One region of the Peribacillus sp. NPDC096447 genome, then DNA from elsewhere that is predicted to be linked to it. Evidence: riboswitches for the same ligand, from Rfam matches in the RefSeq annotation. Region 1 holds a riboswitch; each other region holds the start of a gene.
The links. A riboswitch is a leader RNA that binds a small molecule or an ion and turns the genes downstream of it on or off. The one in region 1 is predicted to bind cobalamin.
Positions count from the first base shown of each region.

Region 1 (5,329 bases):
GTGGTCGTGATGGTGATGATGGTGAGCATGTCCATGTTCCTCGACATGTTTACGATAGTTTTCCAGATCACGCGCCCCGCTTGACCTGCCTTCACTGGCTTCAATTACTCGTTCTTGCAGAATGTTCTGTAATGTTGGATGATATCCAAAATACTTTGCCAAAATGAAATCTCGATCATGATATTGCTCTTGATAGCCTTTCAGCATATCCTCCATTCTTTCCATCAACACCCCAGTGAAGAGGAAATATGGCAGCATCACTATTTTTTTTGCCCCTAATCGGATGCATCGTTCAATACCTTCATCAACGTGCGGGTCCGTTACACCCATGAAGGCTGTTTCGACCCATTTAACGTTTAATTTTTCCCATAATAATCGTGAAATTTTATATATATCACTATTTGCATCAGCATCACTTCCACCTCGGCCAATTAGCAATATCGCTGTCTCAGAATGTTCAGAGGTCGTATCGAATCCCGCCTCCTCAAGACGGTCTGTCAGGATCGTCAATACATCATGGTGGACCCCGATCGTTTGGCCATATGTGAATTTCACTTCTGGATACTTGGTTTTCCCATCCTCTATTTCAGCCGGTATATGTAATTTCGAATGTCCTGCATGCAACAAAATGATCGGTATGACGATAACTTCAGTAGCCCCTCGTTTTACACAATTATCAATGCCTTTGGATATATTCGGTGCCGCAAATTCCAAGAAGCACGTTTCAACTAGGAAACGCTCGTCCATTGCCGGAATCATATTTTCAATAAAATGACGGACTTCATCATTTCCCGAAGCCAACCGGCTTCCGTGTCCTACGAACAAAACTGCTTTCATTTACTTTCCCCCTCTTGATTAATCTTCACAAGGCGCAGGCTCTATGTTTATTTTGGGAGCGATGTCCTGATAAGAAAAATTCTGTATCTTTTTCGAACGTTTGAAGTATTTAAAAAGCCGCTCATTTGGATGGGCATTTTGCTTATACTCCCCGACGATGTCCGTGATCAGTTCAACAAGCTGTTCCGGTTCAATGCCTTCCGCAACCGGCTGACCCGGATGGGCTGTTCTTCCAACCGGTTTTGCTCCAAGAAATAAGTCGAACTTCCCTTTTCGGAAGACAATCCCGATATCATCCATCACAGCACTATAACAAGCCATCCCACACCCATTAAAACCGATGTTCAGTTCCTTGGGCATTTTCATTCCGCCAAGCACCCGGTGTATTTCATCCGCATAAGGAATGGATTCCGCTTTTTCACCATCACAGAAATCACAGGCTTTTAATGTCAGTACATCTCCAATCGGCGACAAAAGAAAGTTTGCTGATTGTAATTTCCCCGTAATGACTTCCGGATCCGTTGTCGGAATCTTTAAGACGATTTTATGATTTGGCGTGTATTCCATCGTTCCCTTTTCCCCGACAACTTCCGCAAGTGTCATCATTTGTTTGGGAGTGAATTGTTTATTCGCCACACCTGGACTAACGGCAAGTTCGAATACCGACTCCATTTTTTGCTGAACAATCGGCTGAATGGATTGCTTAACGGTTTGACCCTTGACTCTTGACAGGGCCTCCATTGCCATTTCAAAGGAAGCCGGCTTCTTTTCTGGTGCTTTTGTAAGTAATCCAACTCCTCCAGCGGACTCTGTTAAGGCTTCTTGATCTAATGCCCACGGTTCCGCTTCTTTTTGCAGTCGCTGATGCGGCTTCAATGTTTGCTTTTCCGAATTCAAAGTATATTTTCTCTGATAGCCTCTTGGTGTGATGATTTTGTCATCATATAAAAAGGTGGATGAATTACCGATAATGACGGTGGTCAACATTCCAATATCGTGATTCAACATATCCTGCAAATTGGTTATGACAATATCCTGCCTATCGCGATAAGCACTTTTCACCAACCCGACAGGTGTATCCGGCGAGCGGTAGCGAAGGAGAATTTTCTGTGTTTCAACAATTTGCCGGGTCCGCCTGCCGCTGCGCGGATTATAAAGTGCAATGACAAAGTCTGCCATTGCAGCTGCTTCAACCCTTTTAGCGATCAGTTCCCAAGGAGTTAAATGATCACTGAGGCTGATCGTACACGAATCGTGCATGACTGGTGCCCCAAGTAAAGACGCACATGAGTTGATTGCAGAAATGCCAGGAATGACTTCAATGCCCACTCCAGTTTCTTCTTTCCAGCCTTTCTCAATCAATACTTCATAAACCAACCCTGCCATCCCGTAAACTCCGGCATCCCCACTGGAAATCACCGCCACTTTCTTTCCCAGCTCCGCTTGTTTCACTGCTTCCTGTGCACGTGATACCTCTTCAGTCATCCCCGTACTAATGATCGTTTGATCTGTAAGCAATCCCTGAATGAGTTCAACATAAGTTTTATAACCAATGATGTAGTCACTTTCTTGAAGGGCTTCGACGGCACGTTTGGTAATGTGTTCAAAATTCCCGGGCCCAAAGCCCACGACGAATAATTTACCGTTTGTACTCATTAAGACATCTCCTTTTACGCTTTGTTCTTTGAAATACCCGTATGAGCAGGAAAATCTGGATTAGGGGTCATTTCCCCATCATAGAATTGATAGACCATCTGTGGAACAAACTCACCATCAGCGATATTACTGACGATCTGCCGACCGAAATCAGGCGTTTCCACTCGATACCAGTTTCCTTGGGGATAGGCAATCACAACGCAGGCATCCTTACATCTTCCGTTACAGCGTGTCCTGGTTGTATGGATTTTCAGATCCAGTCCTTTTGAAGTAATTTCATCGCGAATCGCTTGGGTTACTTCTTCCCCGCCCTTTTTCATGCAGCTGCTCCCATTACAAATCAACAGATGCGTATTTGTACCCGTCAAGTTCCAAGTAGTCATCTTCTTCCTCCTGAGTTCAGGGAAAAGGCAAAATAAAAAACCTTAACATTAGAGTCAAGGTTTTAAAAAAACTATATGATGAGGAGCCAAAGGCAAACATGCCAAATCTCCCAAAATCGTCATAGTCCTTCTACCTTTCCCTCCGAAAAGTATCATGCAATTTTAAAAGCAGGTTTCCTGGCTTACGCTTCATTTTACTTTGTCCCTTCCCGGCATCATGCCAGTGGCTATCGACAATTTCATCAGCGTTTACAGTAGCGGGGGCTGCATCGGATTATCACCGATTTCCCTATTATCCCTTGCTTATTAACACAAGGGCACTTTTAAAATGAAATATTTGGTTTTATTATACATTCTAACTAACTTAATCTATCATATAACAACTTTATCAAAATTCAATAGTTTATTCCGACTGTTTAGAAAAGTTTAAAAGTGTAAAACCAGTTAAAATCCTTTCCTTGCAACAAACTTCGTCCCTAAAAAAAAAGATAGTGTAGCTGGAATTATTTCTTTATGGTACACTATACGAGAATTTTCAAAATAATTACATAAGTTTCATGGTGTTGAATTTCTCGGAATTCAGCTTAAAAGGGAAGCCGGTGAAAATCCGGAGCGGTCCCGCCACTGTAAAGGGAAGTCCTATTACTTTAACTTTAATCCACTGTCAAATGAGATGGGAAGGATGTAATCGGATGATGAACCAAAGCCAGGAGACCTGCCATGAAGCGTGAAACTGTTTCAGCCTACGAGGATGGGCGTGCGGATCAGGCAGAATGGCCCATGGTTGGTTCATGCTGCAAAATTCCTGTTCATTACGCACTTCTTTCCTTTGAGAGAAGTGCTTTTTATGTTGGGCGCCGCTTTTCTTCTCAAGATTGATCAGAAAAATTTAAAAGTGTTGAAAGGAGAAAGAATGAAAAGAACCAATTGGAAAATTATTTATTTTGTCATCTTACTGCTTTTTGTCCCGAACCGGGCAATGGCCATGCATATCATGGAGGGCTTTTTACCCATTGAATGGGCTATATTCTGGTGGGCCGTGACGTTTCCATTTTTAATCTTGGGTTACCGGTCCATTAGGTCCAAAGTAAGGGAAAACCCAGAAACAAAAATGATACTTGGCCTATCGGGCGCATTTGTATTTATTTTATCTGCCCTAAAGATTCCTTCCGTTACGGGAAGTTCTTCACACCCTACCGGAGTTGGTTTGGGTTCCATATTATTCGGACCATTGGCCATGAGTGTCGTTGGCTCCATCGTTCTGTTATTTCAAGCTGTTTTACTGGCTCACGGAGGATTGACGACATTAGGGGCCAATGCATTTTCCATGGCCGTTTGCGGACCGTTCATTGCTTACTTTGTCTTCAAGGGCGCAACTAAATTGGGGTGGTCTTTTTCACTTGCCGTTTTCTTGGCAGCTGCTTTTGGAGATTTAGGAACCTATGTGGTCACTTCCGTTCAACTTGCTCTTGCGTTTCCATCCGAGGTAGGAGGATTCATGGCCTCTTTCAGTAAATTTGCAGGGATTTTTGCCCTGACCCAAATTCCCTTGGCAATCAGTGAGGGGTTTTTGACAGTCGTCGTGATGAATTTCTTGAAAAAATACAATCTAGGTGAATTGAAATTGCTGCGAGTTTTATCTAAGGAGGCCCGTTAATATGAAAAAAAGTCTACTGCTGCTTTTCCTGGTTGTCATTCTTGCAACCATACCGTTAATCACCCAACAAGGAACGGAATTTGGCGGTGCCGATGGCGAAGCTGAGGAAGCCATCACTAAGATCCATCCGGAATACAAGCCATGGTTCAACAGTATTTGGGAGCCGCCAGGTGCAGAAACCGAAAGCTTATTATTTGCGCTTCAAGCTGCAATCGGAGCCGGTTTCATTGGATATTTCATTGGCGTGATGAGACAAAGGAATAAGCAAACCAAACAAGAATTGGAAGAAAAATCGAAGCATGTTACTCATTGATAAATATGCCTATTTCAATGGGCTAAAGGATGTACATCCGTTGGAAAAGATGGTTTTTGCACTTTCCCTTTTGCTGTTTTCGTTAACGGTAAGGGATATGGCCGTTTCGCTCATCACTTTTACGGTGATGAGCGCTTTAATCATTTTTGCGGCAAAAATCCCGCTTTCCTATTATCTGAAATTACTTCTATTGCCAGGATTTTTTATACTATCGGGAACAATTACCATCCTTTTTTCTTTCACAAGTAAATTTACATCGATATCGAATATATGGTGGTCCTGGAAGGTCGGGAACTGGCAAATATTCATCAGCGATGACAGCGTCGGTACAGTGGCCAATTTGATCACTGTCGTATTAGGCAGCATCAGCTGTTTATATTTCCTTACCTTAACTACACCCATTACCGTCATCCTATCTGTGCTGCGAAAATTTAAAGTGCCTTCCTTATTGATCGATTTAATAGAATTGACCTATCGCTTCAT
Region 1 covers NZ_JBIWEV010000003.1:290,487-295,815, forward strand. The annotation lists gene ACIQZD_RS12675 (sirohydrochlorin chelatase) at 1-837, opposite strand, end outside; gene cobJ (precorrin-3B C(17)-methyltransferase) at 856-2,493, opposite strand; gene ACIQZD_RS12685 ((2Fe-2S) ferredoxin domain-containing protein) at 2,508-2,876, opposite strand; cobalamin riboswitch at 3,027-3,216, opposite strand; cobalamin riboswitch at 3,418-3,613, shown strand; gene ACIQZD_RS12690 (hypothetical protein) at 3,597-3,755, shown strand; gene ACIQZD_RS12695 (energy-coupling factor ABC transporter permease) at 3,790-4,533, shown strand; gene ACIQZD_RS12700 (energy-coupling factor ABC transporter substrate-binding protein) at 4,535-4,846, shown strand; gene cbiQ (cobalt ECF transporter T component CbiQ) at 4,833-5,329, shown strand, end outside.

Region 2 (5,329 bases), on a different contig from region 1:
GATTTGCATATCGTTTTTGTCCCACTTTTTCTTTAGCTTTACTGTTTCGACCATTTGCTTTTTCACCGTTTGAATAGGGTTTAATCCATTTAATGAATGTTGAATCAATAATGCGATTTCATCACGACGAAGCTGTTCTAAACGTCTTTCATCAAACTCAAGAATATTTTCATTCTTGTATATGATTTGCCCATTCGTCACACGAAATCCTTTGTCTAACAGTCCAACCAATGCATGTGCGGTTAAACTTTTTCCACAACCACTTAGGCCAGTAAGAGCAACCATTTCACCAGGAAATAACTGAAACGATATATCATGGACAATTGTTTTCCACTTTCCTGCATCTTGATAAGAAATTTCTACATGTTCCATACTTAATAAAGGATCTATGTTTGCCTTCATCTTACACCTCTTTATGAGTAGTAGAATCTAATTTTCTAAATCGATCACTAATTAATTGGCATGCTAATACGAAAAATAAAATGGCTAATCCCGGAAAAAATATTACATGTGGAGCAATTTGAAAATAAGCCGTTGCATCACGCAACATCGACCCCCATTCAGGAGTTGGTGGCTGAATTCCTAACCCTAAAAAAGAAAGTCCTGCAATAGCAAGAACGATTTTCCCCATATCTAATGCACTAAAAACAAGAACGGGTGTAAAAATTTGCGGGAGAATATAACGTTGCATAATACGCGGATGAGTATTTCCTGACATGCGTGCTGATAATATATAATCTTCTTTACAAACTTTAATCACGAGACTACGAATGAAGCGAACATAATTCGCCCAACGAACGATAATGATGGCAATAATCATATTTATAAATCCAGGTCCTAACAAACCGACAATCGTAATGGTGAGGACAATATCAGGAATAGCTAACGTACTATCAATCATTCGCATAAAAATATGATCCGTTTTACCGCGTACATATCCTGTTACTAGCCCAATTGGGATGCTAATCATTAAAGTAAACAACATAATGAGAAAAGCAGCTGTCACACTTATTCTAATTCCATAAATAATTCGGGATAAAATGCACCGACCTAAATGATCGGTGCCAAATGGATACATCCAACTTGGAGAAGATAGTCTATTAGCTAGATTAACAGCTATAGGATCATGAGGAGAAATCCAGGGGGCAAAGATTCCCACGAAAAAGATCAGCATAAGTAATCCGATCCCTACTATTAAGTTTATATCTAACCGATACAGCACCTTCTGCATGAAATAATCTTCCTCCTAACGAACTCTTAACCGCGGATCTACTAGAACATAAATGAAATCTACAATCGTATGAATAGCAACAAATAGAATGGACGCGAAAATAGCATAGCCTTGAATGACTGGATAATCGCGTATATTTATCGACTCAATAATATATCGACCCAAACCCGGCCAAGAGAAAATGGATTCTACAATAATACTTCCACCTAACATAAACGCAAAACTTGTCCCTATCATCGTCACAATGGACAATAAAGCATGCTTAAACACTTGAAAAACTAATATTCGTCTCTTTGACATCCCTCTTGCTCTAGCAGCTTTGACAAAATTCTGATTCATCATATCCAACATATTCGTACGTAAAACTCGAGCGTAAACTGTTCCCAACCCTAACCCCAGTGTTAGTGCGGGTAAAACAAGATGTTGCCACGTACTACGCCCCATAGAAGGAAGCACGCCATATTGAACAGAAAATAAATAAATGAATAAAAATCCAAGCAAAAAAGAAGGAACTGCGGAACCTAAAAGAGCCATAAGTCTGCCGATTTTATCTAATAATCCCTCTGAATAGATTGCTGTTGAAATTCCCAAAATAAAAGTAATGGCTAGCATAACTAATAAACTAGCGCCTGCTAGTTCTAAAGTAGCCGGTAATCTCTCAAATAATTCATTTACTACCGGCTTTTTAGAAACATAGGAATTACCCCACCGCCCAGTAAAAACATCCTTTAACCATTGTATATATTGACTCCCTATTGATTCCGTTATTCCTAGCTCTGTTCTTAATGAATCCAACGCTTCGTTTGATGCAGGAACATCATTCGTTTTTAACATAATCATAGCTGGATCTCCAGGCGATAACCTTAAAAGTAAAAAAGTAAGCGTAGCTACACAAAAAATGACAAGAACTAATTGAATCAGATGTTCTATTAAAAACCTAATCATTATTCCACATCAATTTGCGAATGATTATAGTAATACTCAATTGGATGAGCTACAAATCCTTTTAAACCGTCTTTAACAGCAAATACTGTATTTGGAAAAACGATATATGAATGCGGAATATCTTCATTAATTTCCTCTTGTATTCCGATAGCTAATTGATTACGCTCATCAAAATCAGTTGTTTGACTTAGCTGACTAATCATTCGATCGACTGAAGGAGACAAATATTTACTTACATTTGATTCACTATTAGGTCGGTAAAATATTTCTAAGAAGTATTGAGGATCACCCGTGTGTGCCGTCAACATACTGTACATCGATAAATCCCAATCCTCATTCGCTAATGTATCATCGATATTTTCTACTTGACGGATATTGACTTTCATTCCCTCAGCTAATAATTTATTCTGGATTACCTCTGCCATTACTGTTAATTCTGGACGCTGTGGAAACGTTAATAATGTCGCTTCAAATGGCTTTCCTTCTTTTTCCCACATACCTTTAGCATTTTTCTTCCAACCTTCTCGCTGCATTAATTGATTGACAGATTCAGTTTCTTCTTTATTTTCCACTTTACCAAACTGTAATACAGGAGAAAATGGACTATGCGCTACAGTCCCTTGCCCTTTCATGACAGAACTTACAATCTCTTCACGTGGAATCGACATATCTACGACTTTTCTCAATGCCAACTCTTTAAATAGTGGAGATTCCATATTGTACATCAGCATATGTGTTCTCAATGAAGTAGCTGTTAGCACTTCAAATTTTTTATTCTTCTCTAAAACAGCAATATTATCGACAGAAATATCGGTTGCTCCGTCTACATCTCCAGATTGTAAGGCCATTAATCTCGTATTGGCATCAGCGATAAATTTAATGGTCACTTCAGATAATATTGCTTTTTCTCCCCAATAATCTTCATATCTTTCAACAATAAGTGATTCATCTTGATTAAATTGTTTAATTTTAAATGCTCCTGTAAAAGCAGGATAGCTATCTTTGGCATCTATAGTCGCTACGTCTACAATGATTGTCGACGGGTCAGCTAAAGACGCTATTAAAGCCGCATTCGGTTGTATAGTTTCAATTTTCAATTCAGTATCTGATACTGCTTCCATAGACTTAATTTGCAATAGACCCTTCGCTCTTTGATCTTTATGCATAGAGCGCAGTAATGATTCTTTCACGCTTGAAGCATCCATTACTTTTCCATTATGGAAAGTTACATTATCTTGTAATTGAAACACCCACGTTGTGTCATTTTCTTGTTTCCATGATTTTGCTAGCCAAGCTGTAGGCTCTAATTCCTCATTAAGTTTAATTAATGTTTCCGCTGTTCCAGAACGCATGACCTCCCAGCTATCACTACCATGTGGATCAAGGCTTGCTGGACTCCACGAGAAAGCTAAAGTTGCCTTTTTATCTGAAGATTCTTCTTTTGTACCTTTGTTTATTGATGTTTCTTCTGTTCCTGCACATCCGATAAGCGCTAGAATACAAACTGCGAGAACCATCCATATTCCTAATTTTCGTTGGACATTCCAATTTTCTACCATTTTCTTCCCCCTATATAATTACTAAAAACAAAAAAGCATTTCTGACTATTTATAGAGGTCAGAAATGCTTTTAGTGATAAAGAAATAGGGTGCCTAAACATTTGGCCATCCAGCAATAGATGACATACGTACAGACATATGATTATCAGCATACTAACCACCTCCCTAAAAATCCCGTAGGTCTAACAGCGATGTTTAAATAGGCAGGTCTCCTGACTCAGGGCACTACTTCCAGTCCTTCCCAGGTATATCCCAGTGGTTTTTTCTGAAAGCTAACAGCAACATACTGCTTCCCAACACAGTGGCGGGTCCGTGCCGGAATTAAACCGACTTCCCTATTAAGCAAATAAAACTTTTTAAAGCTTCATTCGACACCTATTTTCTACATATGAAATTGTAAATATTATCTTTGTAAGCACTTACACTACTATCGAATAACATCAATATACTATCTACAATGATAATGATTGTCAATGGATATATATAACAGACACTATCTCCCTTTAACTTTCTGTGAAAAAGAAGGAAACTACATTTGAGTTTAGTGAAGATCATACCTTACCTTATAGGCCTGTTTTCCTCTTTTAAAAAGGCCCGTTAGGTCTTATAATAGCATTCCTATGGAACTACCTGCCCCGTTAGTTTCACAAGAGACAGATCCGATCATAAGCTAACGCACCCGTTAGTTTAAGTACACTCTTTCACAATCTTAATAATAAATAAATAAAAAAGTCGTCCTAAAAAACAGCTAATCATATATATTATTTTAAAGTAGTTGGTACAAGTTTTAAAAATTTACGGTAACAGAAAATAGTTAAAGTTAAGGGTATCAAATTCCACAGATAAAAATATGATCCATAATGGTTCCGTCTGCGGTTGTTATAAAACCGTCAGCGATTTTTATCACTACTATGGTCACCCATTTCTCACAATGGACATATAGATATAATCAGTCATTCACATATAGCCTTCGTGAGATTTCCTCTAGTGGTACTTCCCACAGTACACGGGGGATTTTTCGTGTGTAAAAGGTTTTTGATTATTACTGTAGTTTCGTGGCATACTAATTTCAGATGTCAAAATTGTCAAAATGCAACTATTGCAAATGCCCTGTATCAAACCTAAAAAGTTGATATGGGGTCATTTTCGTGTGTTCGGTCAACATTAGAACTAAATGAATAATATCCGGTTCGCTGATGATATGACTTACAGCGACTAAGGTTAAAAGCACCCATTAATTTAATAAAATAAACTTACGAACTAATTTGTAGTAAAAATAAAAAATTGAATAAGCAAATAAATAACTAACACCAGTCCAAATGATATTCCATTCATTCCTGTATACTATTTTTTCTAGACATACTAGTATGTACTCTCCAAAGGTTGTCACTAAAGTAAAAACTAAAAATGTAATAAGAATAGACATTTTTTTATAGTGAATAACACAAATAAATAAACAACCAAGTATAGGATAAAGACCTAAATCATACGGAATTCCAGTTAAAGATGATTCTTGAAATACTATATCCATCCTCCAAAAGTAGTTAAAACCCATTTCATTTATTAAAATACTTATTGCTACACCAATTGGATA
Region 2 covers NZ_JBIWEV010000018.1:7,267-12,595, reverse strand. The annotation lists gene ACIQZD_RS25840 (ATP-binding cassette domain-containing protein) at 1-402, opposite strand, end outside; gene nikC (nickel transporter permease) at 404-1,231, opposite strand; gene nikB (nickel ABC transporter permease) at 1,247-2,176, opposite strand; gene ACIQZD_RS25825 (ABC transporter substrate-binding protein) at 2,176-3,735, opposite strand; cobalamin riboswitch at 3,921-4,129, opposite strand; gene ACIQZD_RS25820 (hypothetical protein) at 4,970-5,329, opposite strand, start outside.
Region 2: it holds a riboswitch for cobalamin, as region 1 does, so the genes downstream of both, ACIQZD_RS25825 (ABC transporter substrate-binding protein) here and ACIQZD_RS12685 ((2Fe-2S) ferredoxin domain-containing protein) in region 1, are expected to answer to the same signal.

Region 3 (5,329 bases), on a different contig from region 1:
TGCTTTACCAAGAGCCAAGGCAACAGAATCATTAGTCAAGATATCCGTTACGACGAATAGGAATAAGTCCAATTCCTTCACAGCGATTACCGCTTCAATCGCCGCTTCCAATTCAGCTTGCTTTGCAAGGACTTCGTTCGGATCAACAGCATTGACCTGTGCTATCTCCACTTTAGCCATTCCCATGGAGAATTCCTTTGCATCAAGAGTGATAAGCTGGGCAATCGTTTTGTCGCTCAAGTCAGCTCCCGCCTTCAACATTTCCAAACCATATGTTTCAGCGTCGACTCCCGCAATGGCAGCCAATTCCATAGCTGCTGCAACGTCTTGCTCCGTGCATGTAGGTGATTTGAACAATAAAGAATCGGAAATGATGGCAGACAGCATAAGACCTGCGATTGCTTTAGGAACTTCAATGCCGTTTTCTTTATAAATTTTATTTAAAATGGTTGCCGTACAGCCAACTGGTTCCGCACGGTAATATAAAGGATCGCTCGTTTCGAAGTTAGCGATACGGTGATGGTCGATAACTTCCAACACACGGACTTGGTCAATATCTTCAGCACTTTGCTGGCGTTCGTTATGATCGACCAGGATTACTCCATCAGCTTCCCCTGCAACTTTTTCCACAAGACGGGGAGCTTCGAATTTGAATTGGTCCAATGCATATTGAGTTTCACCATTCACTTCACCCAGACGAACTGGTTCAGCGTTGATACCTAACTGCTTTTTCAGATCTGCATAAGCGATTGCTGAACAGATTGTGTCTGTATCCGGGTTTTTATGTCCAAAAACTAATACTTTTTCCAAGATTTTATCCCCTTTTTCATAAATATTTTTCCGCGAATCCCCTCACCGCAATAAGGGAGAGCCACCTTTACTAGACACTTTATTTTAACACAAAATCCCGTAAAATCAGCGCTTGAATTATCCATTCCTCAATAAAATCTTTCATTCCTTCACCCTCTGCCATCACTTTGTCAATAGATAAGGGTTGGTTTTTTTCAAATATATTAGTTGAATTATCATCGTATATGGCTTACGATAATATAAGCAGAAATACTAGATATTGATTACACAAACAATACCAATAACTATATATAGAATTTTTTATAATCCAAGGTGCCAGTGATGGCTGAAAAGGGAATCCGGTGTAAACCCGGAACTGTCCCCGCAACTGTAAATGTGACGAAATGAGAAACCCACTGTATAGCTCTCTATACGGGAAGGACTCAAAGTAGGATGATCATGAGTCAGGAGACCTGCCTTGAATTTTTCACGTTTCTTATTCTTCGGGGATTGAGATGATGAAACGATAGTATAACGGCTATTTTTTCATGGCTCTTTTATTCTATCGTTTGATCCGCTCAATTCTTTGGGCGGTTTTTTTTATTTTAGCGGAAGTTAACAAGGAGGATTATTAATGACTCAAACATATAACTCTACCATAAGTGAAAATGACACAGAAACGAAATCCATCCAGCTTGAGATGTTATCGAAGGAATTCGAAGGCCGTCTCGATATGGAAAAGTTCAAAAAGCGTTTTACAAAATGGCTTGATCGCAAAAGTGACTCAACCGAAGAACAGGCATCAAAAAAACTGATTCAGCTCGCTCTTGAAGGTGTGGATATCGATGCTCCGGATTGGACATTCGTTGCTGCAGCAGAACTGTTGAATACAATGTATAGGGATGCACAAGCCAATCGAGGTTATGCAGGCAAGAGTTATGGCCCATTCTATGAGCTGATCACAGAACTCTCCCAGCTTTCGGAAGGTCAGCGTTATCCAATTTATAAACCAGAACTGCTATCTTCATATACAAAAGCGGAAATTGAGGAATTGGGTTCGGTGATCGACCCGGAAAAAGATAAATTATTCTCTTACATAGGCATCTACTTATTGAACGACCGCTATCTGGCCCGCCCAAAAAAGGACAAGGTCTACGAACTGCCGCAAGAACGTTTCATGATCATCGCGATGGAAATCATGCGAATGGAAAAAACGGAGCACCGCCTGCAACTTATAAAAGAAGCATACTGGGCCATGTCCAACCTTTATATGACCGTTGCGACTCCTACACTCTCCAATGCAGGTAAAACACATGGACAGTTAAGCTCTTGCTTTATCGACGCAATTGAAGATTCCATTGATGGCATCTATCTATCAAACTACGATGCAGCAAAAGTATCTAAATTCGGCGGCGGTGTCGGCCTTTACGTTGGTAAGGTTCGCTCGCTTGGTTCTGATATCCGGGGTTTCTCTGGAAACAGTTCCGGCACAACGCCCTGGATTCGACTATTCAACCAGACAGCTGTAAGTGTCGATCAATTGGGGCAACGTAAAGGTGCCATAGCGATTTACTTGGATGCCTGGCATAAAGATATCATGAGCTTCCTTGATTTGAAGACACAAAACGGGGATGACAGATTAAAAGCCCATGATATTTTTACAGGCGTATGCATACCGGATTTATTCATGGAAGCTGTACGCGACAGAAAAGAATGGTATCTTTTCGATCCGCATACCGTTAAGCAAACCCTTGGATTTTCACTTGAAGATCTTTATGACGAGAAGAAAGGCGAAGGAAGCTTCAGGAATCATTATGCACTTGCTGTCGAGGCCGCAGAAAATGGCACGCTTCCAAACTATAGCTTTGAAAAAATCAATGCGATGGACATCATGAAAAGCATCATGATTTCTCAATTAGAAGAAGGCGTACCGTATATGTTCTACCGCGATGAAGTGAATCGGAAGAATCCCAATAAACATAAAGGTATGATCTATTGTTCTAACCTTTGCACGGAGATTGCCCAAAACCTAAGCCCTTCGACGATCACGGATGAATATGAAACAGAAGATGGAGATGTTGTTGTGGTTCGTAAAAGCGGCGATTTCGTTGTCTGCAACCTTTCATCCATTAACTTGCCACGAGCGGTGGGCAGCGATGTTTTGGAAAGATTGATTCCCATTCAGATCCGTATGCTGGACAATGTCATTGATGTGAATAATCTTCCTGTCAAACAAGCATCCATCTCGAACAAACGTTACCGGGCAATTGGTTTAGGAACGTTTGGATGGCATCATTTACTTGCCACACAGAATATTTATTGGGAATCCGATGAGGCTGTTCAATATGCCGATGCTTTATACGAAAAGATCGCTTACTTAACAATCAAGGCATCCAACGAATTGGCCAAGGAAAAAGGATCATACCCATATTTTGAAGGATCTGATTGGCATACAGGGGACTATTTCGAACTGCGTGACTATACAGATCAAAAGTGGATGGATTTAAAAACAGACGTGCAGGAGCATGGGACCCGTAATGGATATTTAATGGCGATTGCCCCCAATTCATCGACAGCCAAGATCGGTAATTCCACGGATGGAATCGACCCATTATATGAAATTGAATTTTACGAAGAAAAGAAAAACTTCAAATTCAAGGTGACCGCACCAGGCTTGACGCCAAATACGTATGAATATTATAAAAAGACGCGATTCAATTTGGACCAACTGGAAAGCATCAGGCAAAATGCAGCCCGACAACGCCATATTGACCAAGCAATCAGCTTTAATCTGTATGTACACAATACAATCAAAGCGAAGGTCCTGTTGGATATCCATTTAACGGCATGGGAAAGCGGATTGAAATCAACGTATTATGTTCGTTCGACTTCTTCCGAATATGACAATGCCTGCGAAAGCTGTTCAAGTTAACGACAATCTTGACCCAGTAATCTATTCTTAAAGGAGTTTTAACGAATGACCAATCATATCAAAAAAATTCGGATGCTCGAACCGACGCATCCAACCAAGGCAACCGGTGTTTTCAAAGGAGAAGCTTCAGGCTTCCTCCTTTGGAACGATATTCAGTATGAAAAATTCTATGATACCTATACACAGCTCATCAATAACTTTTGGAAGCCTTCGAGCGTGAACATGATTCAGGATAAAAAGCAGTGGGGCGAATTGGATGAAGATATCCAGGACGCTTTTCTCGATATCCTTACGATGATTGCTGGAATGGACAGTCTCCAAACGCCCACTTTAGTAGAAATCCTTCGGTACATCAAAGATCCGGCGGCAAAAGCTATCCTGGCCAACATGGCCCAGCAGGAATCGATCCATAATGAATCTTATTCCTATATCCTTGCTTCGTTGATTCCGGTAGGCAAGCAAAAACAGCTTTTCGACCGCATCAAAGAACATCCTGAAGTGATTAAGCGTAACCAACCGATCGTTGATGCTTATCAAACGTTCGTGGACGATCCCAGCCCACAGCATTTATTTGAGGCACTGATCCATTCAACAAACCTTGAAGGGATTTACTTCTATCTGGCTTTCGCCTTTTATTATAATTTAGGACGCCAAAATCTAATGACCGGTTCCGCTACGATGATATCCTATATTCATCGCGATGAAATGGTCCATTTCGATTTCATTGGAATGCTCATTCAAATACTGATGTATGAATATCCTGAGTTAAATAATAAAGAAAACACGAAGTTCATCTATACAACGATTGAAAAAGCAGTCGAACTCGAAAAGGAATGGTCTGAATATATGCTCGAAGATATCCAAACCAAAGCCGATCTTGATTTGGAAGAATTCAATGAGTACATCGAATATATCGCCAACAAACGGTTACGTATGCTAGGCCTTGAAAATTTGTATAAAGAATATGGCGAGAACCCGATGCCATGGATCAAAACGTTCGATGATGAATCCATCGGACTTACCAAAACCGATTTCTTCGAACAGAAGTCAAGGACATACAGTCAAGTAAATGCCAGCAATGGGTTCGATGAGCTATAAAGTTGCCATTGTCTATCATTCTGCCGGCGGCAATACAAAAGCGCTTGCTGAAGCCCTCGCTTCCCTTTTACCTGAAGCTTTCCTATATCGAATGAATGAATTCGATTTACGTACATTGCCGGATTACGATGCATTGATCGTCGGCACCTATACATGGGGCAATGGGGAGCTTCCCGCTAAATCAGCAGCCCTTTATAAAGATCTGGAACAGTTGCCTATTGCTCATCTGAAAACGGGAGTCTTCGGCACTGGTGAAACCAACTATAATCATTTTTGCGGGGCGGTCGATCATTTCCGGGACATGTTATTTGCCAAGAGCCAGTTATTGGTGACATTGAAGATAGAACAGATGTATCAAGAATCAGACTTGCCCAGACTTCAAAAGTTCGCCTCGCGATTCCAGAACTGACTGAAAGGTGATATGCATGTACGCATATCACCTTTCAGAGTTTTTTAAAAAACTTGGCTCCCTCTATCATAGCAGCGGTAAGCATGAAGTATAATGGAATA
Region 3 covers NZ_JBIWEV010000002.1:673,725-679,053, forward strand. The annotation lists gene ACIQZD_RS10215 (manganese-dependent inorganic pyrophosphatase) at 1-810, opposite strand, end outside; cobalamin riboswitch at 1,104-1,284, shown strand; gene ACIQZD_RS10220 (ribonucleoside-diphosphate reductase subunit alpha) at 1,424-3,721, shown strand; gene ACIQZD_RS10225 (ribonucleotide-diphosphate reductase subunit beta) at 3,767-4,819, shown strand; gene ACIQZD_RS10230 (flavodoxin domain-containing protein) at 4,791-5,228, shown strand; gene ACIQZD_RS10235 (hypothetical protein) at 5,312-5,329, shown strand, end outside.
Region 3: it holds a riboswitch for cobalamin, as region 1 does, so the genes downstream of both, ACIQZD_RS10220 (ribonucleoside-diphosphate reductase subunit alpha) here and ACIQZD_RS12685 ((2Fe-2S) ferredoxin domain-containing protein) in region 1, are expected to answer to the same signal.

Region 4 (5,329 bases), on a different contig from region 1:
TCAAAGGACAATAAATTCTCATTCAAGAGACTCGGGATAATGGGCAGTTTGAATGTACTCTTGATTGCATCTCTTTTAATTGGAGTATATATAGATCAAAATAAACTGGAAAATAATATAAACGATAAAAATTATCCAGGAGCGTTAGCTGTAAAAAACCCTGATGATATACCTGATCAAGAACCAATTCCATCATATTCTGAAGTCTTTGATGATTTACCACAAGCGCATTTGGACGGCAGTAACCAAGGGTTGAAGGAAAGTGACTTGAAAATTGGGGAATATGGCGAAACTGAAAATTACGATGCTACAATTGCCCTGATCGGCAGTTCCCATTCAGAGCATTGGTTAGGTGCCATATTACAAGCAACAAAAGATGATAATTATCGTGTATTGAATATGACCCGTTCAGGTACACGTTTTTCAACAGGTTATGCGGATGATGATTTGAAAGGTATCTGGGTCAATAATGTTCTCGATTATCTAAAGGATGCAGATGTAGATCTAGTCATTTCTCACGCCACAGCTTCTGATACGCCTAATAATAAAATACAGCAACAGATGGTTGATCAGCTGCAGTATGTTAAAGATGAATATGGTATTGAAGTGTTAGCTGTTCGTGATGATCCAAGATATAGTTTTAATGTACTGGAATCATTAGAAACAGATGGACTAGAAGAAACTACAAAAAAAATGAATTCAGTAGATAATCAGAAAGACGAAAGCTTTTGGAGACAATTTGAAAAAGAGAATAAATCATTGCATAAAATTGACTTAACAGATTACTTTAAAGTGAACGGTAAATTTCAGCCCATTATTGGCAATGTTATAATTTATCGGGACAATAGACATTTAACGAATACTTATTCTGAAAGTTTTGGACCTATTTTTGAAGAAAAAATCAACGAGATAGGCTTAGATAGAAAGTAAGTATAGCTAAAGGGAATTTTGTTTGGAACTATTGGTTATCTTGATATAAAAAATCTGAGTTCTGTGTTTTACAGGGCTCGGATTTTTTTATATGAACTTGTGATTAGCTTTGTCTAACCGCCCCATAAATCACAAGAAAAAACCCTGTTACTACGCGGAAGAACCGCATTGTAACAGGGTTTTTTAATTAGCGTCCCAGATAGGAATCGAACCTACGACCTACAGCTTAGGAGGCTGTCGCTCTATCCTGCTGAGCTACTGGGACATATAAAAAAGTCGACGACTTATTTATTATATTTCTTATAGGCAAACTTTTCAAGCTAATAGCACATACTTATGAAAAAAAATCCTCATTAATGCTTAACAGGTCACTAAGCTCTCATCTTTCCTTTTTTTCATTTAATGGAATACTTTATTAATCACTAGTTTTCCGGTACTATTTTACTATAAAAAATCAGGAGAATGATAGTGGGAAAATATAGAGTTTTATGGATGGTTGCATTGCTGGGGATTTTGATTTTACCTGGATGCTCACAAGGGATTTTAGAAGGTATAGGCACAAGGACGGCTCCGCAGAATGCGGAAGGGCAGGAAGTGGAGGGCAAAATCGATACGGAAGACTGGATAACGGCCGAGTCCGACGTCCAGCTTCCAATCTTGATGTATCATAGCATTTCTGAAGGTAATCGCCTTCGGGTTCCAAGAGAGGAATTCCGTTCTCAGATGGCTTGGCTTCGGGAGAATGGCTACTATACATTATCTCCTGAAGAAGCATTCCTCGTTTTAACCGAGAACCGGATGCCAAGTGAGAAGTGCGTCTGGCTTACTTTTGATGATGGCTATACAGATAACTTCACGGAGGCTTTCCCGATATTAAAAGAAAATGATATGAAAGCAACTGTTTTCATGATCGGGAAGTCCATTGATAAAGGTCATCACCTGACTGAAAATCAAATGATGGAGATGAGCGGGAATGGGATTTCGATCGAAAGCCATACTATCAACCATTTGGAGCTGAACCGCATGACGGCAGAGCAGCAAGAAGCTGAAATGGTCCAGTCGAAGGGGCTATTCGACCGTATTCTCGACCAGGACACGACAGTGCTTTCCTATCCGGTTGGCCGGTATAACGAAGTGACTCTCAGGCTGTCAGAAGAAGCCGGATACAGATGGCAGTCACTACCGAACCTAGGGGAGCTTCAAGGGAACAAGGGATGCATGCCCTGCATCGAGTTCGGATTTCACCCGGGTTATCAGACGATGGGTTTGCGTCACTGATTGAAAATGCTTCAAATCATTGAAGGTGGGAGGATCATTTCGAACCTGTTCAGAAAAATCATATAATAATCGATTCTTACATGGTGTATAATGAAGGCAGTGAAAATTATATACATATGAACGATTTGGTGTCGTAATGACTTAAAAGGGAAGCTGGTGAAATGCCAGCGCGGTCCCGCCACTGTATATGGGAGCTGACGGCTGTGTACCACTGTATGAGATATGGGAAGGTGCCGTTGACGATGACCATGAGCCAGGAGACCTGCCAAAATTCGTACACCTGTAACCTACGCGGATGGGAAGGTGTGTGGCAGACCATAAGAAGTCCGTAATGATATTGTTGCCATACAAGCACCTTCCGTTTAACGGGAGGTGCTTTTTGTTTTGGGGGCATCTTCCGAGATTATTAGGTGGAAAGAAATTAAATAAAAAGATTGTGGGGAATGAAAATGAAGAAAATTTTTGGTCTGATACTGTTGATGTTGCTTGTTGCAGGCATGATGGTCGGCTGCAGTGACACTACTGATGAAGGAAAAGAAAAGCAGCAAACGAATCATGCTCAACACGAAGCTTTCCCGATTACGATTAAAGATGCAACTGGGGAAAAAGTAACGATAGAACAAAAACCGAAGAAAATCGTTTCGTTAATACCAAGTAATACGGAAGTGGTCTTTGCACTTGGTTTGGGTAAAAAGGTCATTGGTGTTTCCGATAATGATAATTACCCGGAAGAAACGAAAGAAATTGAAAAAGTTGGCGGAATGGAAATGAACACAGAGCTGATTGTCTCCATGAAGCCTGACCTTGTTCTTGCCCATGCATCAAGTGCCCATAATTCGAATGAGGGTTTACAGCAGCTTAAGGATGCTGGAATAGATGTCCTCGTAGTCAATGATGCACAAAGCTTTGACCAAGTCTATGAGTCTATTGAAATGATTGGACAGGCAACGGGAGAACATGACAAGGCAGATGAAATCGTTGCGGATATGAAAACGAAGCTCAAGGATATCGAGGAAAAAGCCAAATCCGTAAAGGAAGAGGATAGGAAGACTGTTTTAGTGGAAGTTTCGCCTTCACCGGAAATATACACACCGGGAAAAAATACTTTCATGAATGAGATGCTTAATATTATTTCAGCGGATAATGCTGCTGCTGATTTGGACGGTTGGGCAAAAATTGATGAAGAGTCGATGATTGCTGCAAATCCGGATGTCATCATTACAACATATGGTTATTATACGAAAGACGCAGTAAATGAAGTGACGGGCCGAAAAGGATGGCAAGACGTAAATGCCATTAAGAATGGCCAAGTCTTTGATGTCCATTCAGACTTGGTGACCCGTTCAGGTCCACGCTTGATAGAGGGAGTAGAGGAACTTGCCCAAAAAGTCTATCCGAACCTATTTGACAACTAAATGGACGGTTGCTTATTTGATTGCGTTGTTAATTTTGTTATTCGCAATGACGATAGGCATTTCCTTTGGTTCGGTGTCAGTACCGATTTCCGTACTTTTACAAATAATCGGCAAGGAGATCTTTCATTTGCCGATTTCTGCTGATCCGGATGTGATGCTGACGAATATCGTGATGAACATCCGCTTGCCGCGTGTGTTGCTTGCGGGTTTGGTCGGGGCATCGCTTGCGATTGCGGGTGCGGCATTTCAGGGGCTGCTCCGGAACCCGCTCGCTGATCCTTACACATTAGGTATTTCATCAGGAGCATCGGTCGGCGCCGTATTGACAATATTCTTGAATATATCACTGCCGTTCATCGGTTTATACACTCTTCCGGCACTGAGCATCTTATGCTCAGTGCTCACGATGCTCTGCGTATTGACTTTTGCAAAAAAAATGGATCGATCCATGAAAGTGGAAACGATCATTTTAACGGGAATCATTTTCAGCTCGTTTTTAAGTGCATTCATTTCATTGATGATTGCGCTGACGGGTGATGAATTAAGACAAATCATCGGCTGGCTGATGGGAAGCGTTTCAATGCGCGGATGGAATTATATTGCAATCATTTTGCCGTTTTTTATCATTGGTTCCTTTATCTTGATCATGAATACAAGCGAATTGAATGCGATGACTTTCGGGGAAGACCGGGCAAAACACTTAGGTGTGAATGTTAAGCGGCGGAAAATGTGGATCTTGATAGCCGGTTCGACATTGACAGGGGCGGCGGTTGCCGTTTCAGGGGCGATTGGCTTTGTAGGATTGGTCATTCCTCATTTTGTCCGAAAGTTATGGGGACCTGACCATAAACATTTGCTTCCGCTGTCATTGTTGATAGGAAGCGGATTTCTAATTTTGGCTGACTTTGTAGCACGGACGGTCATTGCCCCATCGGAACTGCCGATCGGGGTGATCACCTCACTTATCGGGGCACCTGCATTTGCGCTGATTTTATTAAAGAGACGGAGAGAAGGGTAAAAACGGATGCTTGAAGTTAAAGGGTTAACAGGTGGATATGACAACAAAGCTGTTTTGGACTCTGTCTCTTTTGATGTACATAAAGGAGAATTATTCGGGATTATTGGTCCTAATGGCAGCGGAAAAACGACGCTTTTAGGTATGCTTAGCGGGGTGCTCGATTATAAGGGCGGAAGCGTACGGATAAGAGGTAGGGATTTGAAGGATTATTCGTCAAAACAACTTGCACAGGTCATTGCTGTGCTCCCTCAACATTCCTCATTAGCTTTCTCCTATATAGTAAAAGAGACGGTCTCACTTGGGCGATATGCCCATCAGTCAGGTTGGTTCCATAGTTGGTCCGCAGAAGATGAAGCGATTGTCCAACGGGTTATGGAACAAACGGGCGTAGCCAATTTTCAGGATCTGCATTTTGAACGATTATCAGGAGGGGAGAGGCAGCGGGTGCTGCTGGCACAGGCACTTGCCCAAGAGCCTGAAATCCTTTTTTTGGATGAACCTACGAATCACTTGGATCTTTCCTATCAAAAAGACCTTCTTGATTTAATGAGGAAAATGGCAAAAGAGCAGAATTTGACCGTTATTTCAATTTTCCATGACCTGAATTTGGCTGGGTTATATTGTGATCGGCTGATGTTGCTTGAGAAAGGGAAAATTCAGGTTGTTGATGTGCCGAATGAAGTGCTCC
Region 4 covers NZ_JBIWEV010000004.1:475,367-480,695, reverse strand. The annotation lists gene ACIQZD_RS16705 (acyltransferase family protein) at 1-930, shown strand, start outside; tRNA gene ACIQZD_RS16700 (tRNA-Arg) at 1,122-1,195, opposite strand; partial or broken gene ACIQZD_RS16695 (polysaccharide deacetylase family protein) at 1,393-2,231, shown strand; cobalamin riboswitch at 2,318-2,492, shown strand; gene ACIQZD_RS16690 (ABC transporter substrate-binding protein) at 2,658-3,623, shown strand; gene ACIQZD_RS16685 (FecCD family ABC transporter permease) at 3,586-4,641, shown strand; gene ACIQZD_RS16680 (heme ABC transporter ATP-binding protein) at 4,648-5,329, shown strand, end outside.
Region 4: it holds a riboswitch for cobalamin, as region 1 does, so the genes downstream of both, ACIQZD_RS16690 (ABC transporter substrate-binding protein) here and ACIQZD_RS12685 ((2Fe-2S) ferredoxin domain-containing protein) in region 1, are expected to answer to the same signal.